3 regions of the Salinimonas sediminis genome follow, and region 1 is predicted to be linked to each of the others. Evidence: predicted binding sites of a transcription regulator. Region 1 holds the regulator's gene; each other region holds the start of a gene.
What was found. Region 1 encodes MetJ, which represses methionine synthesis genes. Its sites were predicted from a motif close to TAGACGTCTAGACGTCTA; they were not measured.

Region 1 (6,182 bases):
TGAAAATGTTTTACGCCTTCTTTAGCCAGTACCTTAACCTGTTCCATGGCAATGCTGGCACCCAGTAGATTACGGGTGGTCTGATCGTCTTTATCCAGCCCATCAAACATTTTGTGCATCCAGCCTGGTACATGCACATTAGTGAAGCCGGCAAATTTCAGCAGGGTTTGGTAGTTAGTGACCGGTAAAATGCCCGGCACCAGATCAATATCAATACCCGCCGCCGCCGTGCGATCACGAAAGCGTAAAAATGTACTGGTATCAAAGAAAAACTGGCTGATGGCTTCTGATGCACCGGCTTCAGCCTTGCGCTTGAGATTGAGTAAATCCGACTGGGCGTTTGCCGCCTCCGGATGCTTTTCCGGGTAGGCCGCGACCGAAATATCAAAGTCAGCCACATCTTTTAATAACGCTACCAGGTCAGAGGCATACATATCGGTTTTATCTACCCCGGCTGGAAGATCCCCGCGTAGCGCTACAATACGGCGTATTCCTGAGTTCCAGTAATCCTCCGCAATTTGTTGCAACTCTGCTTTACTGGCATCTACACACGTCAGATGCGGCGCCGCGGCAATACCAGTCTGCTGATTAATGCGTTTAACCACATCATGAGTCCGATCTCGCTCGCCGCTGTTGGCTCCGTAGGTCACCGACATGTAAGAAGGTTTTAGCGGCGCAAGGCGCTCTACAGATTTCCACAGCGTCTGTTCCATTTTCTCCGAGTTGGGCGGAAAAAATTCAAAAGACACGTCAATATCACGTAGTTCAGATAAAGACTGATTAAGGGCATCAATGCCCTGGGCGTAGGAAACCATGAAAATACTCATATATATGGACGTTTAGACGTCTAAACTAAATAATATATGTCTAGACGTCAAGCGGTTTACACTGCTCAATTGACCTTTTCTGCACATTGTTTAGAATTTCAGCCCATAACATAATAAAGAGTAGTCTGAGAGCTCCTAATGGCAAAATGGAACGGAAAGTATATTCACCCCTACGCGGAACATGGGAAAAAGAGCGAGCAGGTTAAAAAAGTAACGGTTTCAATACCGATTAATGTGCTTAAAGAATTAACTGATGAGCGCACCCGTAGGCAAATTAACAATTTACGCCACGCGACTAATTCAGAATTATTGTGCGAAGCCTTTTTGCATGCGTTTACCGGGCAACCTTTGCCCAACGATGATGATTTGCGCAAAGATAACCCCAACCGGGTTCCGGCTGAGGCACGACGAATGATGGAAGAAATGGGTATCGACCCGACCAGCGAAAATGACGCCTGATAACCACTAAAAAGGCCCGGATAGGGCCTTTTTTAATAGTCGGTGAAATTTGTTCCTGGTAAATTTATTCCTGGTAATGGGAGGGCAGTTCAGTTAGCCGTGACACTCCCGAGGCAATGGCTGCTTTGGCTACTGCCGTCGCAATACGCGAGCACAACCGCGGATCCATTGGTTTCGGAATAATATAGTCTTTACCAAAGGTTAACGCGGCACAATTACTGGCTTTTAAAACTTCATCTGGCACAGGCTCTTTGGTAATCCCTCGAATTGCTTCAACCGCCGCTACCTTCATTTCATCATTAATGGCACTGGCGCGCACGTCCAGAGCCCCACGAAAGATAAAGGGAAAACACAGTACGTTATTAACCTGGTTAGGGTAATCAGAGCGCCCCGTGGCCATAATCAGGTCGCTACGAACCTCAAGTGCCAGCTCGGGTTTAATTTCCGGGTCAGGGTTGGAACAAGCAAAAACCACCGGGTTGGGCGCCATCAAGGCCAGTGCTTCCGGCGGTAACAAATCAGGGCCAGAGACCCCAACAAAAATGTCGGCCCCTTCCATCACATCTTCCAGCGTGCGCTTATCGGTATTATTGGCAAACAATTTTTTATGTTCGGTCAGGTCGTCACGCCGAGTGTGAATCACGCCTTTGCGATCCAGCATATAAATACGCTCACGCTGAGCGCCGCATTTTATCAATAGCTCCATACAGGCTACCGCGGCGGCCCCGGCACCCAGACATACAATAGTTGACTCTTCAATGTCTTTGCCCTGAATCTCCAACGCGTTGAGCATACCGGCGGCGGTCACAATAGCTGTACCGTGCTGATCGTCATGGAACACGGGAATTTTGCAGCGCTTAATCAGCTCCTGTTCTATCTCAAAGCATTCAGGCGCTTTGATATCTTCCAGGTTAATGCCCCCGAACGTATCCGCAATATTGGCCACCGTATTGATAAATTCTTCGGTGGTACGGTGTTTCACTTCTATATCGATAGCATCCAGGCCAGCGAAGCGTTTAAACAATAAGGCTTTACCTTCCATCACCGGTTTTGATGCCAGTGGTCCTAAATTTCCCAGCCCGAGGATAGCCGTACCATTACTGATAACCGCGACGGTATTGCCTTTGCCTGTATACAAATACGCATTTTCAGGGTCGTTCGCGATTTCGCGCACTGGCTCGGCGACGCCAGGACTATAGGCCAAGGCCAGGTCGTCTACGGTTTCGGCGGGTTTTGAAAGCTCTATTCTGATTTTTCCCGGCGTAGGTTTAGCATGATAATCGAGCGCACGTTGTCTGAAATCTGACATTTCGTGTATGTCCTTTTCTTGGTAGGGAGTTGTACCGCAGACAGTCCTGCCCGGTCTGTCCATACATCTGTCGTACAGGTACATTGCCTGTCTTGGTCTTAATTGCCATCTTTTCCACCACTGTAGCACAGCCGTATTGACCGAACATATCAGATGACGTGGTGCTTACCAATCTAGATGATCTTGCCGCAGCAGACCATTGGCAGGGGCGAATAATCTCTATTCATTTTACTTATAGAATAGAACCAACCGGGGATTTTGAGAAAACAGAGAGGGTGGCGAAAGATAACCAGGGACAGGGGCAGGGACTAAGTGACCCTGCGGCGATGAGGGGGAAACGCCATAAAATGCTGTAATACTTAGCGCACAGGGCGCATAAAAAAAGCGCCAGAAAGGCGCTTTTTTTTGTTTCTGTGGTCAGGCTTACTTTTTGCCCAGCGCACCGAAACGTTTTTTGAAGCGATCAACACGACCACCAGTATCAACGTTACGCTGCTTACCAGTGTAGAAAGGGTGACAGTTTGAACATACGTCCAAGTTCAGGTCCTTACCTACAGTAGAGCGAACTTTGATTTCATTACCACAAGAACAGGTTGCAGTAATTTCTGAATAGTTAGGATGGATATCTTGTTTCATGGGTTACCTCATAATAAGGCCGTATCGCTATTCAGCCCGCAGCTAAACACCATACGTTACTTAAATAATAACAAAGTCAAACCTGACCTTGCCGTAAAGAGCCGCGCATATTAATGTATGCCGCAACAGTATTCAAGTAGCAGGCAGAAATAATTGTGCAAAAAGCGACCATTGGCAGCCTGCCCGGTATAGTTTATCTCTGCGTATTATGACAAGTGTCTATATTGATGTGGCCGTGCCCGTGCCGCTGCGTCAAACATTTACCTATACACACGACTCGCCGTTGCCTGCCGGGGTAAGAGTAAGTGTACCGTTTGGCAATCGCAAACTGATAGGCGTGGTGGTAGGCATGTTGACCGAGGTCGCCGACACCAGCCGGTTAAAAGCGGTAGCCGCGGTATTGGATGAGCAGCCGGTGCTGGATGCTACCCAATTATCCCTTAGCCGCTGGTTATGGCAGTATTATCACCATGCGCCTGGTGAGGTAATGCATACCGTATTACCGGTTAAATTACGCAAAGGTGATAGCGCTACACCAGCCCCGCAAACCTGGTACCGGGTCACGGCTACCGGGGCCGCCACCGCAGCCGATACGTTGTCCAGAGCCCCGCGCCAGGCTGCCTGTTTACAAATGCTGCAAGCCGAACCTGCCAGCCAGGCTAGTATAAAAGCGCAATTTTCAATGGCGGTAATTAAGGCGTTGAGCGAACGCGCGTTGATTGAAGCGTATGAAGCCGCGGCCCCCGTCAATGACAATGCCTGGCTGAGCCAATTTAAGGTAGGCGAGAAGCCGCGGCCGGATTCCCAGCAGGCAGTAGCAATTGCTGCTATTCACCAGCAAGCTGGAAAATTTGCGCCATTCTTGCTTGAAGGAGTAACGGGTAGCGGAAAAACCGAAGTTTATCTACAGGCTATTGAAGATGTGCTGGCGGCGGGGCAACAGGTTCTCATATTGGTGCCAGAAATAGGGCTGACGCCCCAGACCGTGGCCCGCTTCACCCGCCGTTTTGGGATCGAGGTAGCCGTGCTACATTCTCAAATAACCGATGCCGCGCGTCTCCAGGTATGGCATCAAGCCCGACATGGCGAAATCGGCATTGTTATTGGTACCCGCTCGGCCATTTTTACGCCGCTCAAGCGGCCGGGGATGATTATTGTAGATGAAGAACATGATGAGTCCTTCAAACAGCAGGATGGACTGCGCTACCACGCCCGCGATTTAGCAGTAATGCGCGCCAGTACGGAACACATACCGTTAGTATTAGGCAGTGCGACCCCCTCGTTGGAGACCTTAAACAATGCGCTAAGCCAGCGTTACCAACATTTACAATTGACCCAGCGGGCGGCTGGCGCGGTGGCCACTATGCAACACTTGCTGGATGTCCGGGACCAACCTATGCGGTTTGGCTTGGCAGAAGGGACATTAACCCTGATGCGCCAGCACTTAAGCCAGGGTAATCAGGTTCTGGTATTTGTTAACCGGCGGGGCTACGCGCCAGCGCTGTTGTGCCATCACTGCGGGCATACTGAAACCTGTCGTCGGTGTGAACGGCCCTACACGGTCCATTGTGCCCAGCAACGGCTGCAATGCCATCATTGTGGTGCAACCCGGCCTATGCCCACGCGTTGTGAACAGTGCGCCAGCACTGAGCTGGTTACCGCGGGCATTGGTACAGAGCAGTTAGAACAAGGGCTGGCGCAATTGTTTCCAGCGTCTGCCCAGGTACGCATTGATAGCGATTCAATCCGCGGCAAAGACAAGTTACAAACCATCCTGGATGATATTAATAAGCAAGCGTTCCAGTTGCTTATTGGTACTCAAATCCTATCTAAAGGACACCATTTTCCACATGTAACACTGGTGGTCGTCGTCGATTGCGACGGCGCATTGTTTAGTGGTGATTACCGGGCTCCGGAAAAGCTCGCGCAGTTGGTGACCCAGTTAGCGGGCCGTGCCGGGCGTGCTTCAAAACCCGGTGAAATGTGGTTACAAACACACAACCCGCAACATCCGTTGCTTCAGGATCTGGTTAATAATGGGTATGCTCACTTCGCACGCCATGCATTGCTGGAACGGAAAATGGCTCAATTACCGCCATTTTGCGCGCAGGTAATTATTCGGGCAGAAGCGATGGAGGGTGATGTGGCGTGGCGGTTTTTAACCGACTCCCAGCAGCGACTGGCCCACCAGCATGTTACCTTGATTGGGCCGATGCCCAGCTTAATTGAGAAGCGGCAAGGGCGCTTCCGTTTTATGCTGGTATTACAATCATCGCGGCGTAAAGTACTGCACGAACATTTGCGCCTGAGTTTGCCAGTTATAACCGCCTTGCCCGATGCCGCAAAAGTAAGATGGTCAGTAGATGTCGATCCAACAGATTTTAGTTAGCGGCTTTATTCGGTTATGATAGCCGCGCCATTAAACGGCTAATTTACAGGCAGCATTTTGGTTCAGTTTTAGGTTACACTTGAGCCTGGATATGCGCAATTTGCTGCAATTGATTTAACAGAGGGATATGAGTGCCGCTTTATGGCTCAACGTGATTATGTTTCTCGCGGCCGTGGTTCCCAAGGTCCGAAGAAGAAAAACAATAAACAACCTGCCCGTCAGACCCGCCAAAAGAAATCTCCTGGCCCGGCTAAATCGACCCGGCTGGTGGCCGGTGTGGTGGCGTTTTTGGTGGTGGGATTTATCTGGTTTCTGTGGTCTATCAAAGACAATGCACAGGACAATATAGATGGACCAGTAGCCCCGCCGGTGTCAGTTAAAAAAGAAGATGCTTTACCTGAAATGCCGGAAGAGGAGTGGGAATACATAAAATCACTGCCGGGCTATGAGGTAGAGGTTGAGGTGGCTAAGCAGGAGAAATCCGACAAGCTCTATCTATTGCAGTGTGGTTCATTCAGAACCCGTTCTCAAGCAGAGGAAATGAAAGCGAAAATAGCCTTTC
Region 2 (6,182 bases), 1.6 Mb from region 1:
ATCGAATGCTCGCTCAATACGCCCTTTGCCTTGTGGTGAATTGGCAAAGATGATTTCAATGCCTAGCTCTTCGCAAGCCCTCTGCATTTGTGAGAAGTTGCAGCGTTTAGGGCCGCCGTAGATACCGGCTCTATCGACATAAAGCGTTTTAAACACGCCTTTCGCTTCAATACACTCTCGCATCACTTTCAAACAGCCAACCGTTGTCTCTGAGGGAAAGAACTCGGCGTAGACTTCACTGGTCGCATCATCAATCATGGCAATTAAACAATGTTTTTTATTCCCGAACCAGCGATGTGGGCTGCCATCCATTTGCATCATTAAGCCCGGTGCTACCATACGCTCTCTACGTTTACGTACATTGCTACGTCTGCGCTTAGCTCGTTTAACATGATGAATATCATGCGCCCAACCTCTCAGGGTTTCGCGCTTCACAACAATGTTTTCGTTTTCGGCCAACTGTTCAGCCAAATGCAACAAGTTCAAATCGAAATACTTATCTTTAATCAAAGCCTGCACTGCTTCCTTAATTGATACCGGCGTTTTGTTGGGTGGGGCTTTACCGCTGTTGCCATGAATAGCGAATTGAATACCGACTTGCTGATATCGTTTTACATAGCGCTCAATGGAGCGACGAGACTTGCTGAGTAACTTAGCAGCATTGGCAATTGTTATTCTGCCTTCAACAACCTTAGCAATAATATCAACACTGAGTTGAGCTTTTGAATCCATCACAATCATCCTCAACATGCCTTCTAGTATTCAAAAAACAAAACACTAACAGGCACATAAAAAAATGACCGACAAATTCCCTTGGTAATTAGCGATTACGACAGAATCGCTTGGTAATTAAGATACGACAAAGTCGCTTGGTGTTAACAGCTTTAGATGAATTAGTCTCGACTTAATCTGACACTTCTTCTTGAAAAGATGAGAGTTACCCGTTTTGATAAAGGTGTCGAATCTTTAATCAAAACAAAATAGGTAACTCTCATGTTGCATACTAGCAATCCAATCATCAAACACAAAGCAGGACTGTTAAATCTGGCTGAAGAGCTGGGCAATGTATCGAAGGCCTGCAAAGTGATGGGCGTGTCTCGTGACACGTTTTATCGGTATCAGGAGTTGGTTGAAGAAGGCGGTGTTGATTCGCTGATTAACCGTTCAAGACGCACACCTAATCTCAAGAACAGGGTCGATGAGCAGACCGAACAAGCTGTCATAGCTCACGCCATTGAGTTTCCCGCTCACGGTCAAGCCAGAACAAGTAATGAGCTGCGTAAAGCAGGCGTGTTCGTTTCAGGCAGCGGTGTTCGCTCGATATGGCTCAGACATAATCTGGAAAACTTCAAAAAGCGACTTGCCGCACTGGAAGCCAAAGTTGAAAGCGAAGGCATCATTTTGACCGATGAGCAGGTTGCCGCGCTTGAGAAGAAAAAGCAGGATGATGAGGCCTGCGGTGAGATTGAAACACACCATCCCGGCTATCTAGGCTCGCAAGATACCTTCTACGTCGGCAACCTCAAAGGTGTCGGCCGCATTTACCAGCAAACCTTCGTTGATACCTACAGTAAAATTGCGTTCGCCAAGCTCTACACGACCAAAACGCCAATCACCTCGGCCGACATCCTCAACGACAGAGTGTTGCCGTTCTTTGAGGCTCAGGAGCTGCCCATGCTGCGGATTCTGACAGACAGGGGCACAGAATATTGTGGCAAAGTGGAACAGCATGATTATCAGCTCTACTTAGCCATCAACGATATCGACCACACAAAAACCAAGGCGCGACATCCGCAAACCAATGGGATCTGTGAGCGATTCCACAAAACCATCCTGAATGAATTCTATCAGGTCACCTTCCGCAAAAAGCTCTATGACTCGCTGGAAGCATTACAGAAAGATCTGGACGAGTGGCTGGAATACTACAACAATGGAAGGACTCATCAGGGCAAAATGTGCTGCGGCAGAACGCCAATGGAAACATTAACCGATGGGAAGCAGATTTGGGCTGAGAAGAACTTAGCTCAAAGCTAATCTGACACTGGCACCGTGAAACGGGTAACTGTCAGATCAGGTCTGAGCTAGTACACTTTAGATTTGAAAGAAGATCCGACTCTACTAGTGGCACCTCATGCATTGCGTGAAGGGTTTATCTACTTGCTAGATGGCACAATGAATGGTCGACTAAAACAAAAGTTTTACACTACCCCAAAAATGAAAAACGAGTGGTGGGGCAAAGCCAGCGAAGGGCACACCTTCAATTCCGAAGTAGTTGATTTGCTGAGGGCACAGGGTTGGACTGTCGAAGAGGGAATTGGAATCCCGAAAATTATCAACAAGCCAACACCTATCAACTTTGGAGATATAGACGCTCTGGCTTGGAGAGAAGGTTCCAACGACCTCCTCGTCATTGAGTGCAAAGACTTGTCTTTTGCTCGAAATTACTCGGAAGCGGCCGCGCTCTTATCCACATTTCAGGGGCAAACTGATGAAAAAGGAAAACGAGACAAGCTTCGCTTGCATTTAGACCGTGTTGAGTTTGCAAGAGAAAACATCGTTTCGTTTAGGGACTTTACTGGTCGTAAGCAAGGTGAGGTAACTTCTTGTATCGTTTTTAGCGGTATTGTCCCTATGCAATTTGCACAAATTGATGCTCTTCAAGGCACGCTTGTTGGCTCGGTGGACGAAATACTAGAATCAATAGGGAAAAGTTAGGTTTCCCAGAGATTCTTACTGACAAAGTTCTGTTCTTACCAAAAATAAGACCTAGACAATAATATCGTTGAATGTCCGGATATTGTCTGTAGCGGACCACTAAGACTCAATTGAAGAAGGTCTGCTTAGCGCCCACAACAGATCTTCAATGATGATAGCCTGATTACAGTGTCATACACTCGTGACTGCATATAGAAGGGTGTTACTAAGTGTCTTAATGATAAGGCTTGCAGTCCGGTCTCTCAGTTGCCACCCATCTCTAATCTAACGCTCTTGTGCCTATAACAGAAAGCATCCGCTAAATAATTTCATTTAGACGTCTAGACGTAAAGATGTTGACCATCGGGTATGCATCAGACAAAATAGGCTCACTACCGTCAGCCTTGGAGCCATTATGCCGATTCGAATTCCCGAGCAACTCCCCGCCCAGGATGTCCTGCTAGGTGAGAATATCTTCACCATGGATAGCATGCGTGCAGCGAACCAGGACATTCGTCCGCTGGCCGTCGGTATACTGAATTTAATGCCGAATAAAATAGAGACCGAAGTTCAGCTGTTGCGATTGCTCTCCAACACGCCATTGCAGATTGATGTAGATTTAATCCGCATCGATAACCAGGCCCCGAAAAATACGCCGCAGTCGCATATGGACTCGTTTTATCATGACTTTTCCAGTATTGCTTCCAAGCGTTACGATGGACTGATAGTGACCGGCGCCCCCTTAGCGCATTTGGAATACAGTGAAGTAAAATACTGGGATACCATGGCGAAAATTCTTGACTGGTCGGAACGTCATGTCCAGTCAACCCTGTATTTGTGTTGGGCCGCGCATGCTGCCATGTATCACTTTTATCAGGTGGAACGGGTGCTGCGCCAGGAAAAAATATCGGGTGTGTTTGAACATGAAGTATTAGACCCGCACAACGAACTGATGCGCGGTTTTGACCCGTATTTTTATGCGCCGCACTCGCGCTATGGGCACATTACGGTGGATGAGTACAACCAGGTGCCGGGGTTAAGTGTTATTGCACGTTCAGCCGACGCCGGCGCCTATATCGTGTCATCCCAGGACAAGCGCAAAGTATTTGTTACCGGACATCCGGAATACGATCCTGAAACGCTTAACGACGAATATTGTCGGGATGTTGAGTCAGGACAAGCGCCACAAGTTCCGGTTAACTATTATCCTGATGATAATCCGGCGAAAAATCCGTTAGTGCGCTGGCGCTCGCATGGTAGCCTGCTGTTTACTAACTGGCTAAACTATTGTGTTTATCAAAATACGCCGTACGACTTAAATTTGCTCGCTAACGGCGCAAGCCCCAAGAGGTAATACGTGAATTCCACCCGCACTCAACAGCTGTACGAGATTGCTAAACAGCGTATCTTAATTCTTGATGGTGCCATGGGCACCATGATTCAGGAGCACAAGCTTGAAGAAGCTGATTACCGTGGTGATGCTTATGCTAATTGGCATTGCGATGTAAAAGGAAATAACGATTTACTGGCGGTTACGCAACCGGATCTTATTTTTGATATTCACTGTGCCTACCTTGAGGCGGGCGCCGATATTATAGAAACCAATACATTCAACGCCACTACCATTGCAATGGCAGATTACGATATGCAAGCCCATTCGCGCCAGATTAATCTTGACGCGGCACGGCTCGCCAAACGCGCTGCTGATCTTTACACGGCTAAAACACCTGATAAACCGCGCTATGTAGCCGGTGTGTTAGGGCCCACTAACCGAACAGCTTCTATATCGCCGGATGTTAACGATCCGGGAAAACGTAATGTCACGTTTGACCAGCTGGTCGAAGCCTACATCGAGTCGTGCGAAGCGCTAATTGAAGGCGGTTCGGATATTATTCTTATCGAAACTATTTTTGATACGCTAAACGCGAAAGCGGCAGTATTTGCAGTGGAAACGGTATTTGATAAGCAAGGCTACACTCTACCAGTAATGGTATCCGGCACCATCACCGATGCCTCGGGGCGCACGTTGTCTGGCCAGACCGCCGAAGCCTTTTACTATTCGCTGCGCCATGTCAGCCCGTTTTCGTTTGGCTTAAACTGCGCGCTGGGGCCGGATTTGCTCCGCCAATATGTGGTTGAAGTGGCGGCCGTGTCCGAATGCTTGGTGTCGGCTCACCCTAATGCCGGCTTGCCCAACGAGTTTGGCGAATACGACATGGACGCTGATGAAATGGCAGCGCATATTGGCGAGTGGGCGCAGGCCGGGCTGGTGAATATCGTCGGCGGTTGTTGCGGGAGTACGCCAGCCCACATACGAGCACTGGCCAAAGCAGTAGAGAACGCCGCGCCACGGGCGATTCCTGAGATTGAAGTAAAAATGCGTTTGTCGGGTTTAGAACCCTTCGTGCATTAAGGTGATGTTATGAGCGCAGATATTGCAACATTTATTAATATTGGTGAGCGTACGAATGTCACCGGCTCGGCCCGTTTTAAACGGTTGATTCTGGATGGTGAATACGAAACGGCGCTGGATGTGGCGCGTCAGCAGGTAGAAAACGGCGCGCAAATTATCGATATCAACATGGACGAAGCCATGTTGGATTCGGTAGAGGCAATGCGGACGTTTATTAACCTGATTGCTTCTGAGCCCGATATTAGCCGGGTGCCCATTATGATTGACTCATCAAAATGGGAAGTGATTGAAACCGGCTTAAAGTGTGTACAGGGTAAGGCGATTGTTAATTCAATTAGCCTGAAAGAAGGCGAAGAGCAATTTTTGCATCAGGCCAGGCTGATTAAACGCTATGGTGCGGCTACCGTGGTTATGGCCTTTGATGAAACCGGCCAGGCAGATACACAGACCCGAAAAATTGAAATTTGTCAGCGCAGCTATAAGTTGCTGACCGAGAAAATTGGTTTTGCCCCCGAAGACATTATCTTTGACCCTAACATCTTCGCTGTGGCCACCGGCATTGAAGAGCATAATAACTATGCGGTGGACTTCATCGAAGCCACGCGGGAGATCAAGCGTACCTGCCCGCATGTCCATATCTCGGGCGGCCTATCGAATATTTCGTTTTCTTTTCGGGGAAATAACCCGGTACGCGAGGCGATGCACTCGGTATTTTTATATTATGCTATTCGTGCCGGTATGAATATGGCGATTGTCAATGCCGGGCAGCTTGAAGTATATGATGCAATTCCCGATGAGCTACGCAACGCTGTAGAAGACGTTATTTTGAATCGTCGCGACGATGCGACTGAACGGCTGCTGGATATTGCACCAAAGTATCAGGGTGATGGTAAGGCCGCTGCACAGGAAGATTTGAGCTGGCGGGAAGCGCCGGTGACTAAACGTCTGGAATACGCGTTGGTAAAAGGTATCACCGATTATATTATTGATGATACCGAAGAGGCCAGGCTGGAAGCTGAACGCCCACTGCATGTTATTGAAGGCCCGTTGATGGACGGTATGAACGTAGTGGGGG
Region 3 (6,182 bases), 530 kb from region 1:
CGCTAACTGACGCATGGCAATCTGGGTGTATTGTTCGTCTACGGATTCGCCACGCAAACAGGCTTTGTCTATATAGCCCTGTTCAATTAATGCCTCGATACGCGGCCAGTTGTTAGGCTGACTGACGTCCATGGCGTTAGAGATGGTCGCAACTGTTGCTTTTGGATCCCATTCACCGGTTTTCAGATAACGCGGCACGGTGTCGTTAAGGTTAGTCGCCGCAATAAACCGTTTTATAGGTAACCCCATTGCTTTAGCAATCATACCAGCCGTCAGGTTGCCAAAATTACCGCTGGGTACCGAGACCACCAGCTGCTCGCGTTCGGCTACCGGAATTTGGCTAAGAGCTTCAAAATAATAACATACCTGTGCCAGTAAACGGCTGATATTTATTGAGTTGGCAGAATTGAGATGCAACCCGTCGCGAACATCAGGATCGTCAAAAGCCTGTTTAACCAGCGACTGGCAGGCATCAAAATCGGCTTCAATGGCTACCGTATGGATATTGCCACCTAAGGTTGAAAACAGCTTTTCCTGCAACGGGCTGATTTTTCCTTTAGGGAACAATATAACCACGTTAATGTTACTGATACCATGGAATGCCTGGGCGACGGCAGCGCCTGTATCACCTGAGGTTGCGGTGAGAATGGTTATCGGTTGCCCAGCCGAAATACGCGCCAGCACCTGCGCCATAAAGCGGCCGCCAAAATCTTTAAAGGCCAGCGTGGGGCCATGAAAGAGTTCCAGCGTATATATATCGTCGGTGACTTTCTCTACCGGAGCGGCGAAGTTAAATGCTTGCTCTACAATTTCATCTAACACACCGGCACCCAGCTCATCGCCTATAAGCGTATGCAGAATCTCTATGCTGCGTTCTACAAATGGCTTAGCCAGAAGTGATTCTACATCAGTTAGCTTAGGAATAGCGGTCGGAAAATACAGCCCCTGATGTTTGCCCAGGCCTTTCTTTACGGCTTGTGCAAATGACACTGTATCGGTTGCGTCCTTTAAATTTACTAGTTCCACAATATTTTACCCTTGCTGTTGTTGTACACCCGCCTGCGGGATACGACAAACATGGCTGAAGCCATCTTCGTTTTGCTTATAATTGTTGTCTAACCAGGCAGCAATATGCTGAGCCTGTGCTTGGTCGCGGCATACCGCAAACACCGTTGGGCCAGAGCCCGATATGCCAAATGCCAGCGCGCCATGCTCCATGCTATAGGCACGTGCCTCATCAAATCCTGGCAATAGTGATTTGCGATACGGCTCAGCAATCACATCTTGCATCACACTGGCAGCCAGTTGCTCATTATTGGCATAGAGCGCATGAACAAACACCCCAAGCTGGCGCCCAAATGTCAACGCGTCAGGTAAGTCCACCGTCTTGGGTAAAATATCCCGCGCCGCTGAGGTGGATACGCTAATGCCTGAGTAACAAATAGCCCAGTACCAGTTTTCCATTAAAGGTAAGGCAACGGTGACGGGCGATGACTGGCCGGTCATCAATGTCATCCCGCCAAGATAGCACGGGGCAACATTGTCGTAGTGAATACTGCCACTGATTTGCCCTTCTAGCTCGCCCATCATATGCAATAATTCATCTTGCTTAAATGGCGAATCGAAATGTGCATTGAGTGCATGAAAAGCCGCTACGATAGAGCTTGCACTGGAACCTAGCCCGCTTCCGATAGGCAAGTTTTTATGCAGTGTCATTGCCAGTGGATGGGTAGCATGGCCGTATTTTACGCACGCTTCGATAAAGTGTTCGTAACAGTGGGTGACAATATTGGTGTTCTCATCCGCGGGCAGTTTGTGCGCAAAGGGGCCGGCCACATGAAGCGCAAAAGCGTCAGCTTGCTGCACTTCCACCACATCACCCAGCGCGGTTCCATCAACTGGCTCCAGCGCCGCCCCCAGCACGTCAAATCCCAGGCTGACATTACCGATTGAAGCTGGGGCGTACGCTATTGTTTTATTTTTCATTATTGAGTCCTACCGGCTAGCCGGCCATTTGTTTCCAGGGCATGGTCCGAAGGATATCAGCAAACACTCCCGCCGCGGTGACCGTTCCACCTGCCCCGTAACCACGAATGACATAGGGAATAGGCTGGTAATAGTCACTGCTGATAGCCAGTGCATTTTCGCCGTCTTTTACGGCGGCCAGTGGATGGCTGGCTGGCACCGCCTGAATGGTAACCCGGCATTGATTATCTTCAATACTGCCGATATAGCGCAGCACTTTGCCATCGTTTTGCGCCTGCCTGACTTTTTCTCCAAAACTATCATCTAGCTCGGGCAACCGTTGCATGAACTCATCGACTGAGCATTCCTCAGCAAAGCCTGCTGGCAGCACTGATTCAATGGTTATATCACTTAGCTCCAACTCAAGGTCAGCTTCACGTGCCATAATTAATAGCTTTCGCGCTACGTCCATGCCACTAAGATCATCCCGCGGATCAGGTTCAGTATAGCCGTTTTTGCGGGCAGTTTCGGTTGCTTCAGACAAACTCATGCCTTCTTCAAGCTTACCAAACACATACGACAGGCTACCGGATAAGATACCCTCAAACCGATGCAATACATCGCCTGCACTAAACAGTTTCTGTAGGTTATCAATAACCGGTAAGCCTGCACCTACCGTGGTTTCGTACAGATACTGGCGGTTGGTTTGTAGCGCAGTTTTGCGTAGTTTCCGGTAATAGGTAAGCGTATCGGTGTTGGCTTTTTTGTTCGGCGTCACCACATGAAAACCTTGTTCCAGCATCTCTACATACTGCGCAGCGATACCTGCACTGCTGGTACAGTCCACAATCACCGGATTAACCAGGCTGTTGTGATTAACAAAGTCATGCAGCTGCTCAACCGAAAATGATTGGTCGCTGGCGGCTAACTCTTCGGCCCAGCTGTTACCCACGTCAATACCATTCGGATTGAGCAGTAATTTGCGGCTATTGGCAATCCCGTACACCCGTAACTGGATATTTCGCTTTAACAATGCCGGTTGCTGGCGAGAAATTTGGCCAAGTAATTCCTGGCCTACATTGCCACAACCAATCAAAAACACATCAATAGTATGACGGTTTGAGAAGAAGTTCTGGTGAATCACCCGAACTGCTTTTTTAGCGCGTTTTGCTTCGATAACCGTGGATATTGAACGCTCTGATGAGCCCTGGGCTATTGCCACATTATTGACCCTGGCTTGCGCCAGAGAATTGAAAAACCGTGCTGCCAGGCCTTTCGTATGGCGCATACCATCGCCCACCAAAGTGACAATTGCCAAGTCGCGGCGCACTTCTATCGGGTCAAGAAGCTGGTTTTGCAGCTCTAACGTAAAGGCATCTTCTAACAACGCCAGTGCTTTGTCGGCATCTTTGTTTTGAATACAAAAGCTTATGCTGTACTCAGAACTGGATTGGGTAATCAATGAAATAGAAATATTGGCGTTCGACATGACCTCAAACACCCGGCTTGCCATACCCACCATTCCTTTTAGGCCGGGACCGGCGACATTGAACATAGTAATGTCATCTAGTTGGGAAATACCTTTTACCGAGGTCCAGGTTTCGCTGGCTTCATTAGATATTAAGGTACCCGGTGCGGCTGGGTTTAGCGTATTACGGATAAGGCAGGGAATATGGTGCTGAGCAATAGGTCCGATGGTTTTAGGATGCAATACCTTGGCGCCAAAGTACGATAATTCCATGGCCTCCTGATAGGTTAGCTTATCCAGTAAAACGGCCCCTTCAACCTGATTCGGATCCGCGTTGTACACGCCATCTACATCCGTCCAGATTTCGCAGGCTTTAGCCCCGATACAGGCAGCAAGAATAGCGGCTGAATAATCTGAACCATTGCGCCCGAGGGTAACTTTCTCGCCTACTTCGTTAGCGGCTACGAAACCAGGCATGACCAAAAAGACACTACCATCGGCAACAATATCGCTGAAGTTCGCTTTGCTTAATGCCACATCGGCAATACTATCAAGATAATCTCCCTGAGCCCGCACGTATTCCACCGGATCGATTATCTGGTTGGTAATACCTTTGGCACTTAAGATACCGCTAAACAAAGTGACACTAATGTATTCGCCAATACTGAGTAAGCCAGCTGTTACTGAGTCGGGAGCACAACCCAGTAGACGAATGCCATCAAGCTGCTTTTTAAGGCTGGCCAGCTGGTTATCAATAAATGCTACCACCGCGTCGTAGTCGAAGCCCGATAATATATCGTTAAGCTGGGCAGCAATGCCGGTGACCAGCGTTTCGAGTTTTTCAAATAGTGGTAGAAAATCCTGATCTGCTGCGGCCTGTTCACATAACAGGGAGAGTGCGTTAGTCACTCCTTTGGGGGCAGAGAGCACCACGGCAGCGCCGTCGGTTTGGTGGGTGGAAATGCTAATCTCGGTCACACGCAGGTATCGCTGTGCATCGGCCAGAGAAGATCCACCAAACTTTAACACTTTCATTTGTTGCTCCTTATTGATTGGGTTAACTACATCAATTTTTGCAGCTTTAAGTTAAAAAAAAACCCGCTCTCGGTGAGGGCGGGTTTTTTGGTATTTGCGTCTAACATGCACTAACCAGCAACCGCCCTCAAAGAGGTGGTAATCATAATCATGCCGGTGGTGCTTGTTATTGTTTTCATGGGTTCAATTTGCCGTATAGACGTCTATATGTCAACCGCCTTTGTGTAAATTTTAGCAAACAGTGTGATCATGTCCATTCTGGATGGGCATTTTACCGTTTGCGGGAAATCCTTTAGATTCATGGAATTAGTAGGTGTACGCGATCTCGGCAGGCTTTTATTTTCACGGTTTCGCTGAATTCAGAGGTAAAAATACGCTAAAAATATTCCCGCTGAAGTAGCTTAACGTTTTGAAAGTTAATATGTTTATTCGAAAGGGCAGCAACCTCAAATTGTGCGCCCAAACGGGCTTACGATGCCCCACAACATTCGGTCACACAAGGCGTCAAACTTAAGTAGCCAGGTACTGCTGCCTGGTTTTTACTAAGGTATGGTGGGGCAACTATTCTAAAGCTGCTGCAGTTTTTTCTGAATCGGTATACTCGGGGAATGTTTAGCTCGCAACCGCAACATTAATATAAAGAGTATTGTTTAATAGATGCCATGTTGTAGCGAAGTCAGCTGGCATAAACCAGATTGCGAGCGACCCTGGCCTTGCCATTACACACCGTACTTTTATGTGGGTTAAGCATCCTGTGAGCTGGCTTTTTTGCGCTGAAGCGTTGCTGGCCCAGATAGCCCGATAAAGAACCCGCAACCGAAACCTAAGCACAGGTGCAAAACCACTACGGTTTGCTTACACGTAAACTGTAGGAGGGGGAAATAACTCTAACATATTTAGCCAGTCCAACCAGATCATGGCTTTAGCCAAATAGGATCTTTAGCCAAATGAGGCTAGCACCTTGGTTATTGCTTTGCTCCTTCCGTCAATGAACCATGAAGGCTGGCCTTTTTGCCCCATCAGCTATCGCTGTCGTAGTGCCAGAAAGCCCCCACTACCTAAGCCTGTCTGTGAGCCGTTGGTAAACGCCCGTACCGGCACCGAGTCCTGGCTGGCTAGCGGTAATTCGGGTTACACTTAATCTTTTTCACTTTTGGCTTCCATGCTCTGTGTTATTCAACACAACATGGGGTGCTGCCGATAAGCTTTTTCACAGGATAAGCCCTATGAGTACAACAGTAAAAATTGAAGATATAACCATTGGTACCGGTAAAGCTGCCGAAAAAAGTGCGTTAATTACCGCGCACTATCGCGGCTTTTTAGAAGATGGTAGTGAGTTTGATTCATCGTATGCTAAAGGCCAGCCATTTCAAACGGTGCTATCAAAGAATAAAGTGATACAAGGCTGGTTTATTGGCCTGCAGGGAATGAAAACCGGGGGGAAACGAAAACTATGGGTGCCCGCTGAACTGGCTTATGGCGACCGGCAGATTGGCGAGATGATCCCAGCGAACAGTAACCTGCTATTTGAAATAGAGCTACTTGAAGTTCTCACTCGCGACGACTAAACCTACGCCACCCAGCTAACGATATGCTCGACGCGTTATGATATACCCTATGGGCGGCACTGGGCGCCGACTACTGGGCTGATTGAAAACCTATTACCATATAGCCGCTAAATTAGTTTCGGTGTTTTCGCGCGTCGCCAACCAAG

Region 2: a site for MetJ is predicted at 3,029-3,046, ahead of metA (homoserine O-acetyltransferase MetA). Genes of this name have one in related genera too.
Region 3: a site for MetJ is predicted at 4,657-4,674, ahead of thrA (bifunctional aspartate kinase/homoserine dehydrogenase I). Genes of this name have one in related genera too.

What each region holds. Positions count from the first base shown of each region.
Region 1 is NZ_CP031769.1:3,911,431-3,917,612, reverse strand. It holds gene metF (methylenetetrahydrofolate reductase) at 1-815, opposite strand, end outside; gene metJ (met regulon transcriptional regulator MetJ) at 966-1,286, shown strand; gene D0Y50_RS17210 (malic enzyme-like NAD(P)-binding protein) at 1,351-2,595, opposite strand; gene rpmE (50S ribosomal protein L31) at 3,019-3,231, opposite strand; gene priA (primosomal protein N') at 3,440-5,620, shown strand; gene D0Y50_RS17190 (SPOR domain-containing protein) at 5,762-6,182, shown strand, end outside.
Region 2 is NZ_CP031769.1:1,081,722-1,087,903, forward strand. It holds gene D0Y50_RS04915 (ISNCY family transposase) at 1-741, opposite strand, end outside; gene D0Y50_RS04920 (IS481 family transposase) at 994-2,034, shown strand; gene D0Y50_RS04925 (hypothetical protein) at 2,098-2,715, shown strand; gene metA (homoserine O-acetyltransferase MetA) at 3,110-4,048, shown strand; gene D0Y50_RS04935 (homocysteine S-methyltransferase family protein) at 4,052-5,107, shown strand; gene metH (methionine synthase) at 5,117-6,182, shown strand, end outside.
Region 3 is NZ_CP031769.1:3,380,408-3,386,589, forward strand. It holds gene thrC (threonine synthase) at 1-1,026, opposite strand, end outside; gene thrB (homoserine kinase) at 1,033-1,986, opposite strand; gene thrA (bifunctional aspartate kinase/homoserine dehydrogenase I) at 2,003-4,468, opposite strand; gene D0Y50_RS14915 (FKBP-type peptidyl-prolyl cis-trans isomerase) at 5,695-6,036, shown strand.